DNA from 3 places in the Paenibacillus apii genome. Region 2 is predicted to be linked to each of the others. Evidence: riboswitches for the same ligand, from Rfam matches in the RefSeq annotation. Region 2 holds a riboswitch; each other region holds the start of a gene.
The links. Region 2 has a riboswitch for cyclic di-GMP ahead of G5B47_RS20990 (glycosyl hydrolase). Riboswitches for the same ligand answer to the same signal wherever they lie in the genome.
Positions count from the first base shown of each region.

Region 1: linked by a shared signal. The riboswitch ahead of G5B47_RS20050 (CBM35 domain-containing protein) and the one ahead of G5B47_RS20990 (glycosyl hydrolase) in region 2 are both predicted to bind cyclic di-GMP.
Region 3: linked by a shared signal. The riboswitch ahead of G5B47_RS04750 (ASCH domain-containing protein) and the one ahead of G5B47_RS20990 (glycosyl hydrolase) in region 2 are both predicted to bind cyclic di-GMP.

Region 1 is NZ_JAAKGU010000011.1:51,983-55,257, forward strand. Features, by position in the region: gene G5B47_RS20050 (CBM35 domain-containing protein) at 1-2,053, opposite strand, end outside; cyclic di-GMP riboswitch class I at 2,262-2,363, opposite strand; gene G5B47_RS20055 (LacI family DNA-binding transcriptional regulator) at 2,646-3,275, opposite strand, start outside.
Region 2 is NZ_JAAKGU010000012.1:69,107-72,381, reverse strand. Features, by position in the region: gene G5B47_RS21000 (UDP-glucose dehydrogenase family protein) at 1-296, shown strand, start outside; gene G5B47_RS20995 (sugar phosphate nucleotidyltransferase) at 451-1,821, shown strand; cyclic di-GMP riboswitch class I at 1,972-2,055, shown strand; gene G5B47_RS20990 (glycosyl hydrolase) at 2,068-3,275, shown strand, end outside.
Region 3 is NZ_JAAKGU010000001.1:934,793-938,067, forward strand. Features, by position in the region: gene G5B47_RS04735 (YolD-like family protein) at 1-244, opposite strand, end outside; gene G5B47_RS04740 (hypothetical protein) at 407-922, opposite strand; gene G5B47_RS04745 (NucA/NucB deoxyribonuclease domain-containing protein) at 1,063-1,503, shown strand; gene G5B47_RS04750 (ASCH domain-containing protein) at 1,517-1,957, opposite strand; cyclic di-GMP riboswitch class I at 2,198-2,284, opposite strand; gene G5B47_RS04755 (GH32 C-terminal domain-containing protein) at 2,568-3,275, opposite strand, start outside.

The sequences.
Region 1 (3,275 bases), on a different contig from region 2:
AGAGCTGGACCGCTTCACCGGCGGCTACGGTAAGGTCAAGGTCCAGGTAGGGCGACACGCTTCGGTCGTCCACCGAATAGGCGGCGCCGAGCGTGCTGCTGTCCCGGTACTGCTCCACCCGGTACGCGCCGCTCTCCGGCAGGGTGACCCGGACGCTCACATGGCGCGCCGGGGTGCCGGCCGGCTCGAAGTTCACGACGCTGATGATCCGCTTGTCGGATGAAGCGCCGATCGGGGATGCTCCGAGCGCGCGCGTATCGACGGCGCGGACATAGATCTTGCGGCCGGCGGATTCGTCGCCGCTCAGGAAGGTGTAGGGCAGCGGCGCGCCGTGAGTCGCATACGCCGCCGCCAGGCGGCGGAAGGTGCGCAGCCGTGTCTCGCCGCCCTCCGCCGAGTTGGCCGCCCAGGCCGCCGTGTCCGCCGCCCGTTGTGTGCTCCAATTCGCCGGACGGGCGAACAGCGCATAGTTCGGGGACGACGAATCGAATGCGGTATGCTGCATGATATGGTCCGCATAGCCGATGTTCCCCCGCATTTCCCGGTCGAAGGCGGCGGCGAATTTATACGCCGATGCGCCGAATTTGCTCTGGTCGGCATGAAGATCGTTCGCTCCCGATTCGGTCATGACCATTTCCTTCGGCAGCCCTTCTTCCGTGCCGCCGCCATAGGTAAGCAGGTTCTCGTTCAAGGCGCCGCCGCGTCCCTGCGCAAGTCCGGACAGCCCGTAGCTGTGGCCGTTCGTCAGGTCCGACAGCGCTTCGATCGGCCGCCGCTGCGCGGGGTCCCTTTCCCAGCCGTACGGTGTACCCTTGGTCGGCCAGTAGGCCCAGCCGGGGGCAACCATCTTGACCCAAGGGGTGTTGGCCTGCTCCGACTTCAGGAACTGGGCCAGCTCTACAAGCGAGGCTTGGTTATGATTGAACACGCCGGGCTCATTGTCCATTTCAATATAAGAGAAATACGAGCCGTAATCGGCCATGAACTGGCGGTAATACGCCTTCATGCTGTCCGGTACGTGACCGGCGGTCATGTCGGCGCTGTTCATAAAGTCCGTGCCGAAGATCCCTGTCACTGGCTGGAGGTTCAGATCCTTCAGGGTCTGAAGGTAAGAGACGATGCCGCTTTGCCACAGTTTCCTTGTGTCGGACCAGAAGCCAGTCCGCATCATATTTCCGCTGTAGGCAACGCCGAGCCATTCTGTTAAATCAGGCAGAAGCCGGGTTACATCATCGTTGAACACGAATGTATTGGTGATGGCGGTGCCCAGATGAACATACCGGCCGTGGATTGGCTCGGAGGCCGGGGCGGAGAGCGCGGTCATCGACAGCTCGTCCCACTCGTACCACAGGTACCCGTCTCCCGAAGTGCTGGAATAGGACCCTGCGTATACCTCTAGCTTCAGCGTGTTGTCTCCGGCCTTCAGCAGCTCATTCGGTATATACAGACGGTAGAGGTCGCGGTAAGCGAAGGCGCCGCCGCTGCCGGCCGTACCGGCAATCTGCATGAGTCCCGCCAGCCTGCCGTTTGAATAGACGGCCATTTGAGGAACGGAAATATAGGCGTTCAGAATATGAACGTCGAATTCCAGGCCGTATGCAGGCAGAGTTGGAAGTGAGTAATTGAGGCTGAGCGTTTTGTTGACGCTGGCCTTCATCCCTTTCGGGAACGACTTCCAATTGCCGGACTCGGCATCCGGCGAATAGACGGAGTAAGAAGCGGTCATGGCTTTGAAATCGGAGAATTCGGCGGAGCTTCCGTTATGGACGCCGATGGTCCAGAGCGTTCCGGCAGGCACCGACTCCGGCTCTGTGGCGGCTGCGGAATCACCGTACACGTCTTGTGAAACAGACACAGGATTGGAGCCGCCCGTCTGCTGATCGGCGAAGACGATGCCGGCGGGATTGGACGGGCTGCCGATGGCAAGCCCCAGCGCAAGCAGCGCAGTGATGCCTTTGGCGAGGATGCGGGAGCGGAAACGTGAAGCCTTTCTTGGGGTTTTTTCGGGTAATTCGGGGACAGGTTGACACTTTGATTGGCATTGGTTCATCATGGTGAATTCTCCTCCGGTTCAAAATATCCCTTTACGCCGCCGGTTTGCTCGGGTAAGCAGACCAGTGCCCGGATTGGGCGGAGGAGGAATAACTTTTAACAAACGCGGCAATTCGTTCAAACGGCAGCAATCGTTCAAAAAGCTCTTCCCCCGGAATGCCAGGCTGCCGCGCTCCATAATGGGCATAGCGAACCAAGGACATTCTTTTTCCGGCAGCACGGCTGCCACCTTCGTCCTCCGCATGACGGGGAACGAAGAAGGCCCTATGGCTTTGCGTCCTTGCCTTTCGACAAGTTTGCCTTTGTCACAATGGGTGAAGCTGGAATGATGCAAAAGATGTGAAACTCAGGACCTGCGCGTCAGGCGGCAGATCATTGTGGAAAACAGCTGCGGCTGCGGCTGCATAGGCGGGAGGGAAGAGAATAGTGGGAAAAAAGGTCTGAAATATGTGGAAAATGATAGCCGATACAGCCTATATAAACCTTCCAGCAGTTCAATAGTAGTATCGGACCAGTGCAGAGAAATTGTTAGTCATCAAACAAGGAATGGTTCTTTTTAACCTGTTAAGAATGTAATGGATAGGTACAAATGACTATGTAGTCTCCCGTTCCACCAGGCTGAACGAGAGCGGCTGGAGCTGCGGATTTCGCCCGAGCAGCGCCGGAGCCAGCAGCAGAAAAGCGTTCTCCGCCTGGCCCGCGATCGGATTTCGGACGGTGGTTATTCCGAGAGTCCGTGACAGCTCCGAATCATCGAAACCGACGATGGCCAGATCCCGGGGCACGTCCAGCTGCTGCCTGCGCGCCTGGCTAAGAACGCCCGCCGCGACCAAATCATTGGCGCACAGAATCGCATCGGGCCGATCCGTTCCCTCCATCAGGGACTGCACCACCCGCTCGCCGTCGCGAATGCTGTAAATGGAGGAGTAATACCATTTCTCGGCAGCGGGGAGACTGTGCTTAGACATGATATGTTCATAGGCCAGCCGTCGGCTCCTGGTATTGATGCTGCCTGGGCGGCCGAAAGCATTGGCGATACGCGAATAGCCCCGCTCGATCAAATGCTCCAGGGCGAGGGCATAACCGTCATATTGATTCATGGCGACCGACGGTATTTCCGGATGGTCCATGCGCTGCCACGAGACGATCGGCCCGTATTTGCAGTACGAAGCAATGACGTTCGTATCGTTCACGGAGGTCAGAATGAGCAGGGCGTCGACTCT
Region 2 (3,275 bases):
TTGCCGCGGACAATTTCCGGAAGCAATACGATCACCCGCTGATTCACTGGTGCGCCGTGCCGGAGGAAGCGGGAACCGGCAGCGACGCGGTCTGCCTGCTCACGGATTGGGCCGTGTTCAAGGATATTGATCTGCACCTTCTGGCCGCAGGAATGCGCAAGCCGGTCCTGATCGACGGGCGCAACGTCTATTCCAAAGAACAAATCGAAGGAACCGGGCTGGAGTATTATTCGGTGGGACGCCCGCGGATGGGCGGACTCAGCGGCTTGTCTCCAAGCGTGGCAGGAGCGGTATAAGCGGTATATATCGGTATGTGACGAACCGGATCAGGGGCGGCGCGGCCGCGGGCGAAGCAGGTTAAGCCGCGGCGCCGCCGCTACCAAGAGATATCCCGTTAAAAAGCAGGCTGTTCACAGCTGTATCATGACCATTATGAGGGAGGGTATCATTATGAAACTGGTATTATTGTCTGGCGGTTCGGGAAAACGGCTGTGGCCTCTGTCCAACGACTCTCGGTCGAAACAGTTTCTGAAGGTGCTGGAAAGCCCGCTCGGTGAGCCGGAATCGATGGTTCAGCGGGTATGGCGGCAGCTGGGAGAAGCGGGACTTGCGGAATCGTCGTATTTGGCGACAGGACGCGGGCAGGTGGAGATGATCCAAAGCCAGCTGGGCGGGGATGTTAAGATCATCGTCGAGCCCGAGCGCCGCGATACGTTTCCGGCCATTGCGCTGACGGCTGTCTACCTGTATTCGGTAGAAGGCGTTCGCCCGGATGAGACCGTCGCGATCCTCCCGGTCGATCCTTATGTGGAAGGCTCCTTCTTCGGCTCGGTTTCACAGCTGGAGCAGGCGCTTGACGATACCGGCGCGAATCTGGCGCTGATCGGCGTTGTGCCGGAGCATCCCTCGGAGAAATACGGATACATCATTCCTTCGGGCGGCGCGCCGGAGAAAGAGGTAAGACCGGTTAGCGGTTTCCTGGAGAAACCGGATCGCCTGCGGGCCGAAGAACTGATCGGACAGGGCGCCTTGTGGAACTGCGGGGTGTTCGCCTTCCGGCTGGGATATCTGCTTAATATTTTACAGCAAAAAGGGCTGCCTTTGACTTACGAGGAGCTGCAGAAGCAGTATAAGCTGCTCTCTTCCATCAGCTTCGATTACGAAGTGGTTGAAAAGGAAGACAAGATCGTTGTCCAGCCGTATGACGGATTCTGGAAGGACTTGGGAACCTGGAATACGCTGACCGAGGAAATGGCGAGCAACCAACTGGGCAAGGGCGTGCTGACCGATGATTCCTCTACAAGCTGCCTTGTCAACGAGCTTGACATTCCGATCACGGTAATCGGCGCCCAGGACCTGATTATCGCCGCGAGTCCGGACGGCATCCTCGTTACTCACAAATCGGAAAGCCCGCGCATCAAAGAGGTGCTGAAGGGCACGGAGCAAAGACCGATGTACGAGGAACGCCGGTGGGGCCACTATAAGGTGATCGATTACGTCAAATACCAGGAAAGCAATGAAGTGCTGACTAAGCGGATTTTTATCGCAGAGGGAAAAAATATCAGCTACCAGTATCATCTCAAGCGCAGCGAAATCTGGACCTTCATCAGCGGGGAAGCCAGTATCATCCTCAACGAAAAATTGCATAAGGTGAAAGCCGGAGACGTTGTGCGCATACCGGAAGGAACGAAGCACAGCATTCTCGCTTTGACCGATGTGGAATTCATCGAGGTTCAAACCGGATCGGAGCTGGTGGAAGAGGATAATATCCGCATAACGCTGGATTGGAAGGATATTGAACTGCAGCAGTTTATCTCGTAATAATGCCTGAACGAGGGATAACCTACTTATTAACCATATAACAAGGTTGTTAAACGGGTCTTTTGACTCATTTATTAGAAGATTATGAAAATCAGTCTTCATCATTAATTGTACACCGTCGATATTTACGGTAGAAGGTTAAGCCTTCCAATACGACAAAGGCAAACCTATCGCGAGGTAGGGACGCAAAGCCATAGGGCCTCTCCATTTCAGAGAGGCAGCCTGGCTACCGAAAGGAAGATGAAATTGAAAGTTCACCGTACGTATCGATTGTTCTACATGCTGGTAACCCTGACTCTGCTCCTATCATTTGTTCCGTTCATGGGCGGAGGAAGCGCATCGACCGTTTCCGCGGCGGCTGTGTCCACAGCGCCGGTGACCCCCGACGCTTCACCCGAAGCGGTCAAGCTGCTGAGTTACCTGTATTCCATTTCCGGTACCCGAATCATCACCGGTCAGCACGACTATCTGGAAAGCCCGGACGAGTTCAACAACAAGCTTCAAGTTACGAGCAGCAGATATGCGGCTCTCCATGGATATGAGCTTGGCGCGATCAACGGCCAAACGGACGGCGCCGTAACATGGCTCCGGCAAAATGTGGTGAACAGCGCCATCAAATGGTATAAGTCCGGAGGCATCGTCGCGATGACGTTCCACGAGAATCTGCCGGGAACATCATACAGCTGGTCCAATGTGCAGATGTCGTTATCCCAGGCCGACTTCGACAAGTATGTTACACCCGGAACCCCGGAGTACCAAAATCTGATCACGGAGCTGGACAAGGTGGCGGTTTCGCTGAAAACCCTGCGCGATGCCGGAGTGCCCGTTCTGTGGCGGCCCTATCACGAAATGAACGGGGGCTGGTTCTGGTGGGGCAAGAAGACCAATTTCACCGACCTCTGGAATATTATGTACGACCGTTTTGTCAATGTTCATAAATTGAACAACCTGATTTGGGTGTGGAGCCCGAATGCTCCGAACAGCTGGGCCGATCCTTACGCCAATACTTATCCCGGTGCAGATAAAGTGGATATTCTGGCGGCGGACATTTACAACAAGGATTACAGACAGAGCTATTATGACGATCTGTTAAGTCTGGCCGCTGGCAAGCCGATTGCCATTGGCGAGAATGGTGAAATGCCCGACCCTACAATGCTGCCCAAATATCAGAGTAAATGGGTCTTTATGATGACCTGGGGCAAAATGCTCTATGAAAACAACACCACGACTACAATCAAGAGTTTTCTGAACAACGGTTTTACGTTAACCCGCGATGAAATTAGTACGGCTCTGGCTTCGTATACGGTGCCAATGCTGTCGGAAAGCCCGACGCCAAGTCCGTCGCCGACACCATCGCCGACACCGATACCGACGCCGAGCCCAACACCATCGCCGTCACCGAGTCCAACACCGACACCTACGCCAAGTCCGACACCGACGCCGGTACCATCGCC
Region 3 (3,275 bases), on a different contig from region 2:
CCAACCCGATCCACTTCCATTCGTCTGCCCATTGCAGCTTGATTTCCCGCGAATGGGCATGAATGGAGGTGACAAATCCGCTCTGCCGCAACTCCTCAACCGAATCGCACCAAACAACAGTCACTCGAACATGCTCACGTAGCGACAGCGACAGCATTCTTTCCATCTCTTCCCGTTTCCGTTCATCCGTCAATTTCAATCGGCCGTTATCAAACAACGGGTTTCCCTCCAGTTTCTTCCCCAAAGGGAGTCGCCTCCTTTAAAATTAGCCAAAAACAAGAACGTATGTTTGTATTATAACCGCTTTTCGGCATTTTAATCAACCAGGAAAAACAAGCGAAAAAGGCGCCGACAGCCGATTAACGCTGCGCGCCTTGTATAGACGTTTAAATCCGTACTATTCGCTTTACTTCGGTTCAAGGAGCCCGATCGATTCTTTAGCCTGATTAAGCTTGGAGATCCCGTACAGCATGACAATATCGGCATTTTTGTTCATTTGATCGAACTGCTCGGGGGTTACGTCGGGTGAATCGGCGCTTTGCGAGGCTTCTTTCTTGATTTCATAGGCTTTTTGAAAAGATTCCTTGGCTTCGTTCAGCAGCTTCTCCACGTTATCCGGGAGTCCGGGTGCAACCTCGACATCATCCGCCTTATCCGACAAATCGGAGGCCGTATCCTGAAACTTCTCAATCGCCTTCTCCAGCTCGTCTGCCGTCAGACTGCCTCCTGAATATGAAGCCAGCGCTTCATTGAAGTCATTCAGGGATGTTTTTGCGGTCTGATCAAGCGAAGAAATCTCATTGTAGAATTCCTGAACGCTCTCCTGCACATCCTCATGGGACAGTGCAACCGGCGCTTTTCCGCCGCAGGCGCTGAGCAGCACAAGGGCAATTGCTGCGCCTGCCAGTAAGGCTTTTCTCATTTCTACTATCCCTCCTTTTAAAAGGATAGAGAAGATTGCGGGAATACGCAACTAAAAAAAATGGGAAAAACGATGTAAACAAATCCTTAAAATGAATTATAATTAAATTCTACGATTTGCATAAGAAAAGGAGTAGAACATTGAGTAAACAAAATCGGATCACAGCTCTTCTTGCCTTGCTTCTGCTGCTTTTGCTGCTGTCTTATCTTGCGGAGAGGAACGGGTGGGATTTCAGGAACGCTCCTTCTTCCGATACGGAAGTGGTACAGCTGATTTTTCCATCGGACGAGTATCCGGAAACGGCAAAGCATATTGAAAAAGCGATCGAGAGAGGCGAGTCCAGCATATGCACGATCAACCGTGAAGGAGCTGAAGAAAATCGCCGGGAGTCGCTGAAGGGAATTCCCACCAAAAAACATTATGATCGCGATGAATGGCCCATGGCCATGTGCGAGGAAGGCGGAACAGGAGCAGACATCGCATACATATCACCAGCCGATAACCGCGGTGCAGGCAGCTGGGTCGGCAATCAGCTGGAGAAATTGAAGGATGGGACCAGAGTAGAATTTATCATCCGATGAACGCACTAAAAAATCATGTTGTCTCTTCCCAATTCCAAAGCCCCTGCATCCCCTTTGCCGGAATCGGCTCCGGCAGCCGCCGGACATCCGCAAGCTCCCATGCGAAGCGCCCTAATGCAAACGATCCGAACGCTTTTTCAAGGTCGCCGATGACGATGGATTGCGAAGGGCTTTCCAGCTTAACCGCTCCACTTTCATTCTCGGTGACCTCAAGACAATCTGCCAGCCTGCATACCGCCACCACGCTCCCTGTCGGCAAGGTATCCGCTGTGTATCCGTGTTTTGCCAGTACGCTGCGGAACGGTTCTTTCTGGCAGATGGCCTTATCCACCTTCTTCCCGGCATGAATGGCGATGGAATCCCGGTGCTGTGTAGCCCAGCTTCTCGTTTCGAATTTTTTCTCTCCAAGCGCTAATAAAGTCGCCCAAGGCTGCCATATCGTGATACACCGCAAGACTAACCGCTCCTCTTTACTTCGCTGACTCAAGAAAAAAGCACCTAAAATAGGTGCCTCTTCTGCTTAAGCATTCAGTTTACTTCTATGATACCCGATCTTGCTAAAGATCTTCGATCTCACGCTCTCACACATACAATCTTCAAGTATAGTTTCGTTAAACCCCAACCAAAAAGAATGCCAATACTTTCCCATGCTTCTCCTCCTTTATTTCACATAAATCTACGGGAGGTGCGATTATTCGGGAGCTGGCTGACATACGGATTTCTCCACTTAGTCCCTTTAGCTTTGCGTCACTGATTTTCATCAGTTTTGCCTTTATCGTACGATTTATGTGACTATGTATTCAGGAATATTTTAGCATAGACAAAATAAAGAAGACAACGGTCTTAAGTAATAATGCCTATTACATGCTTGGGAAAACGAACAGTACCTGGGTATTGCGTCCGGACATCCCCCATTACAGAACTTAAGATTTGAAAATCCCCTCCGGTCTACAGTGCTGAATTCATGCTGTCATGAACTCTTTTTCAATGTATGCCAGAGGGGATTATACTAATTTACAACCGTTCAGACTGCCCGTCTCGACATTCGGGCTCTTGACCCTTTACTAGGGAGCCACGGTGGGGACGTTTACATCATCAATGTTGATATGGCCCCAGCCGCCGGTGGCGTTATCGACAATCTTGATGTAGCACTCCGTACCGATATAATCCGAGGCATCCCAATATATTCGGGTATACGATTCCTGGTCGAGTCCGGTTGCTTTGAACAACTCCTTACCGTCAGAGGCGCGAACGAGCGTAACATAGAGATCATAATAATTGTTGCCCCCTCCGACCAGTAAATTGATCTGTCCGTTGCCGCCGAGAACGAATTGCTCAGATCGCATAGCCCCGGTCTGACTGTCATTACCGCTTTGGACGCTCCACAGGTGCTTGGCGCCATTCTGGTTGAACGGGCCGCCCCAGCCCCAGTCATTGGCCGTCGTCACATCTTGGGCGGTGAAGGCGTCGCCGGACAGAATCGTCCAACCGTTGAATCCGTCTTCAAAATCGTGATTGGCGAGTTCCCCATGCGCCGGTTCCGCTGTGACTGTTACGGCAGTCGTCGCGGTGAAGCCGCCGATACGCGTCTTCGCGGTGATCGTGGCCGTGCCGACCGACTTCGCCGAAATGTTGCCGTTCACCACTGTCACCACTGCCGGGTTGCTCGATGTCCAGATGACATCCTTGTTCGTTGCATTCGCCGGCGTTACGGTCGCCAGCACCAGCTGGCTGTCGCCCTGAATAATCGTCTTGCTCGCAGGCAGCGACAC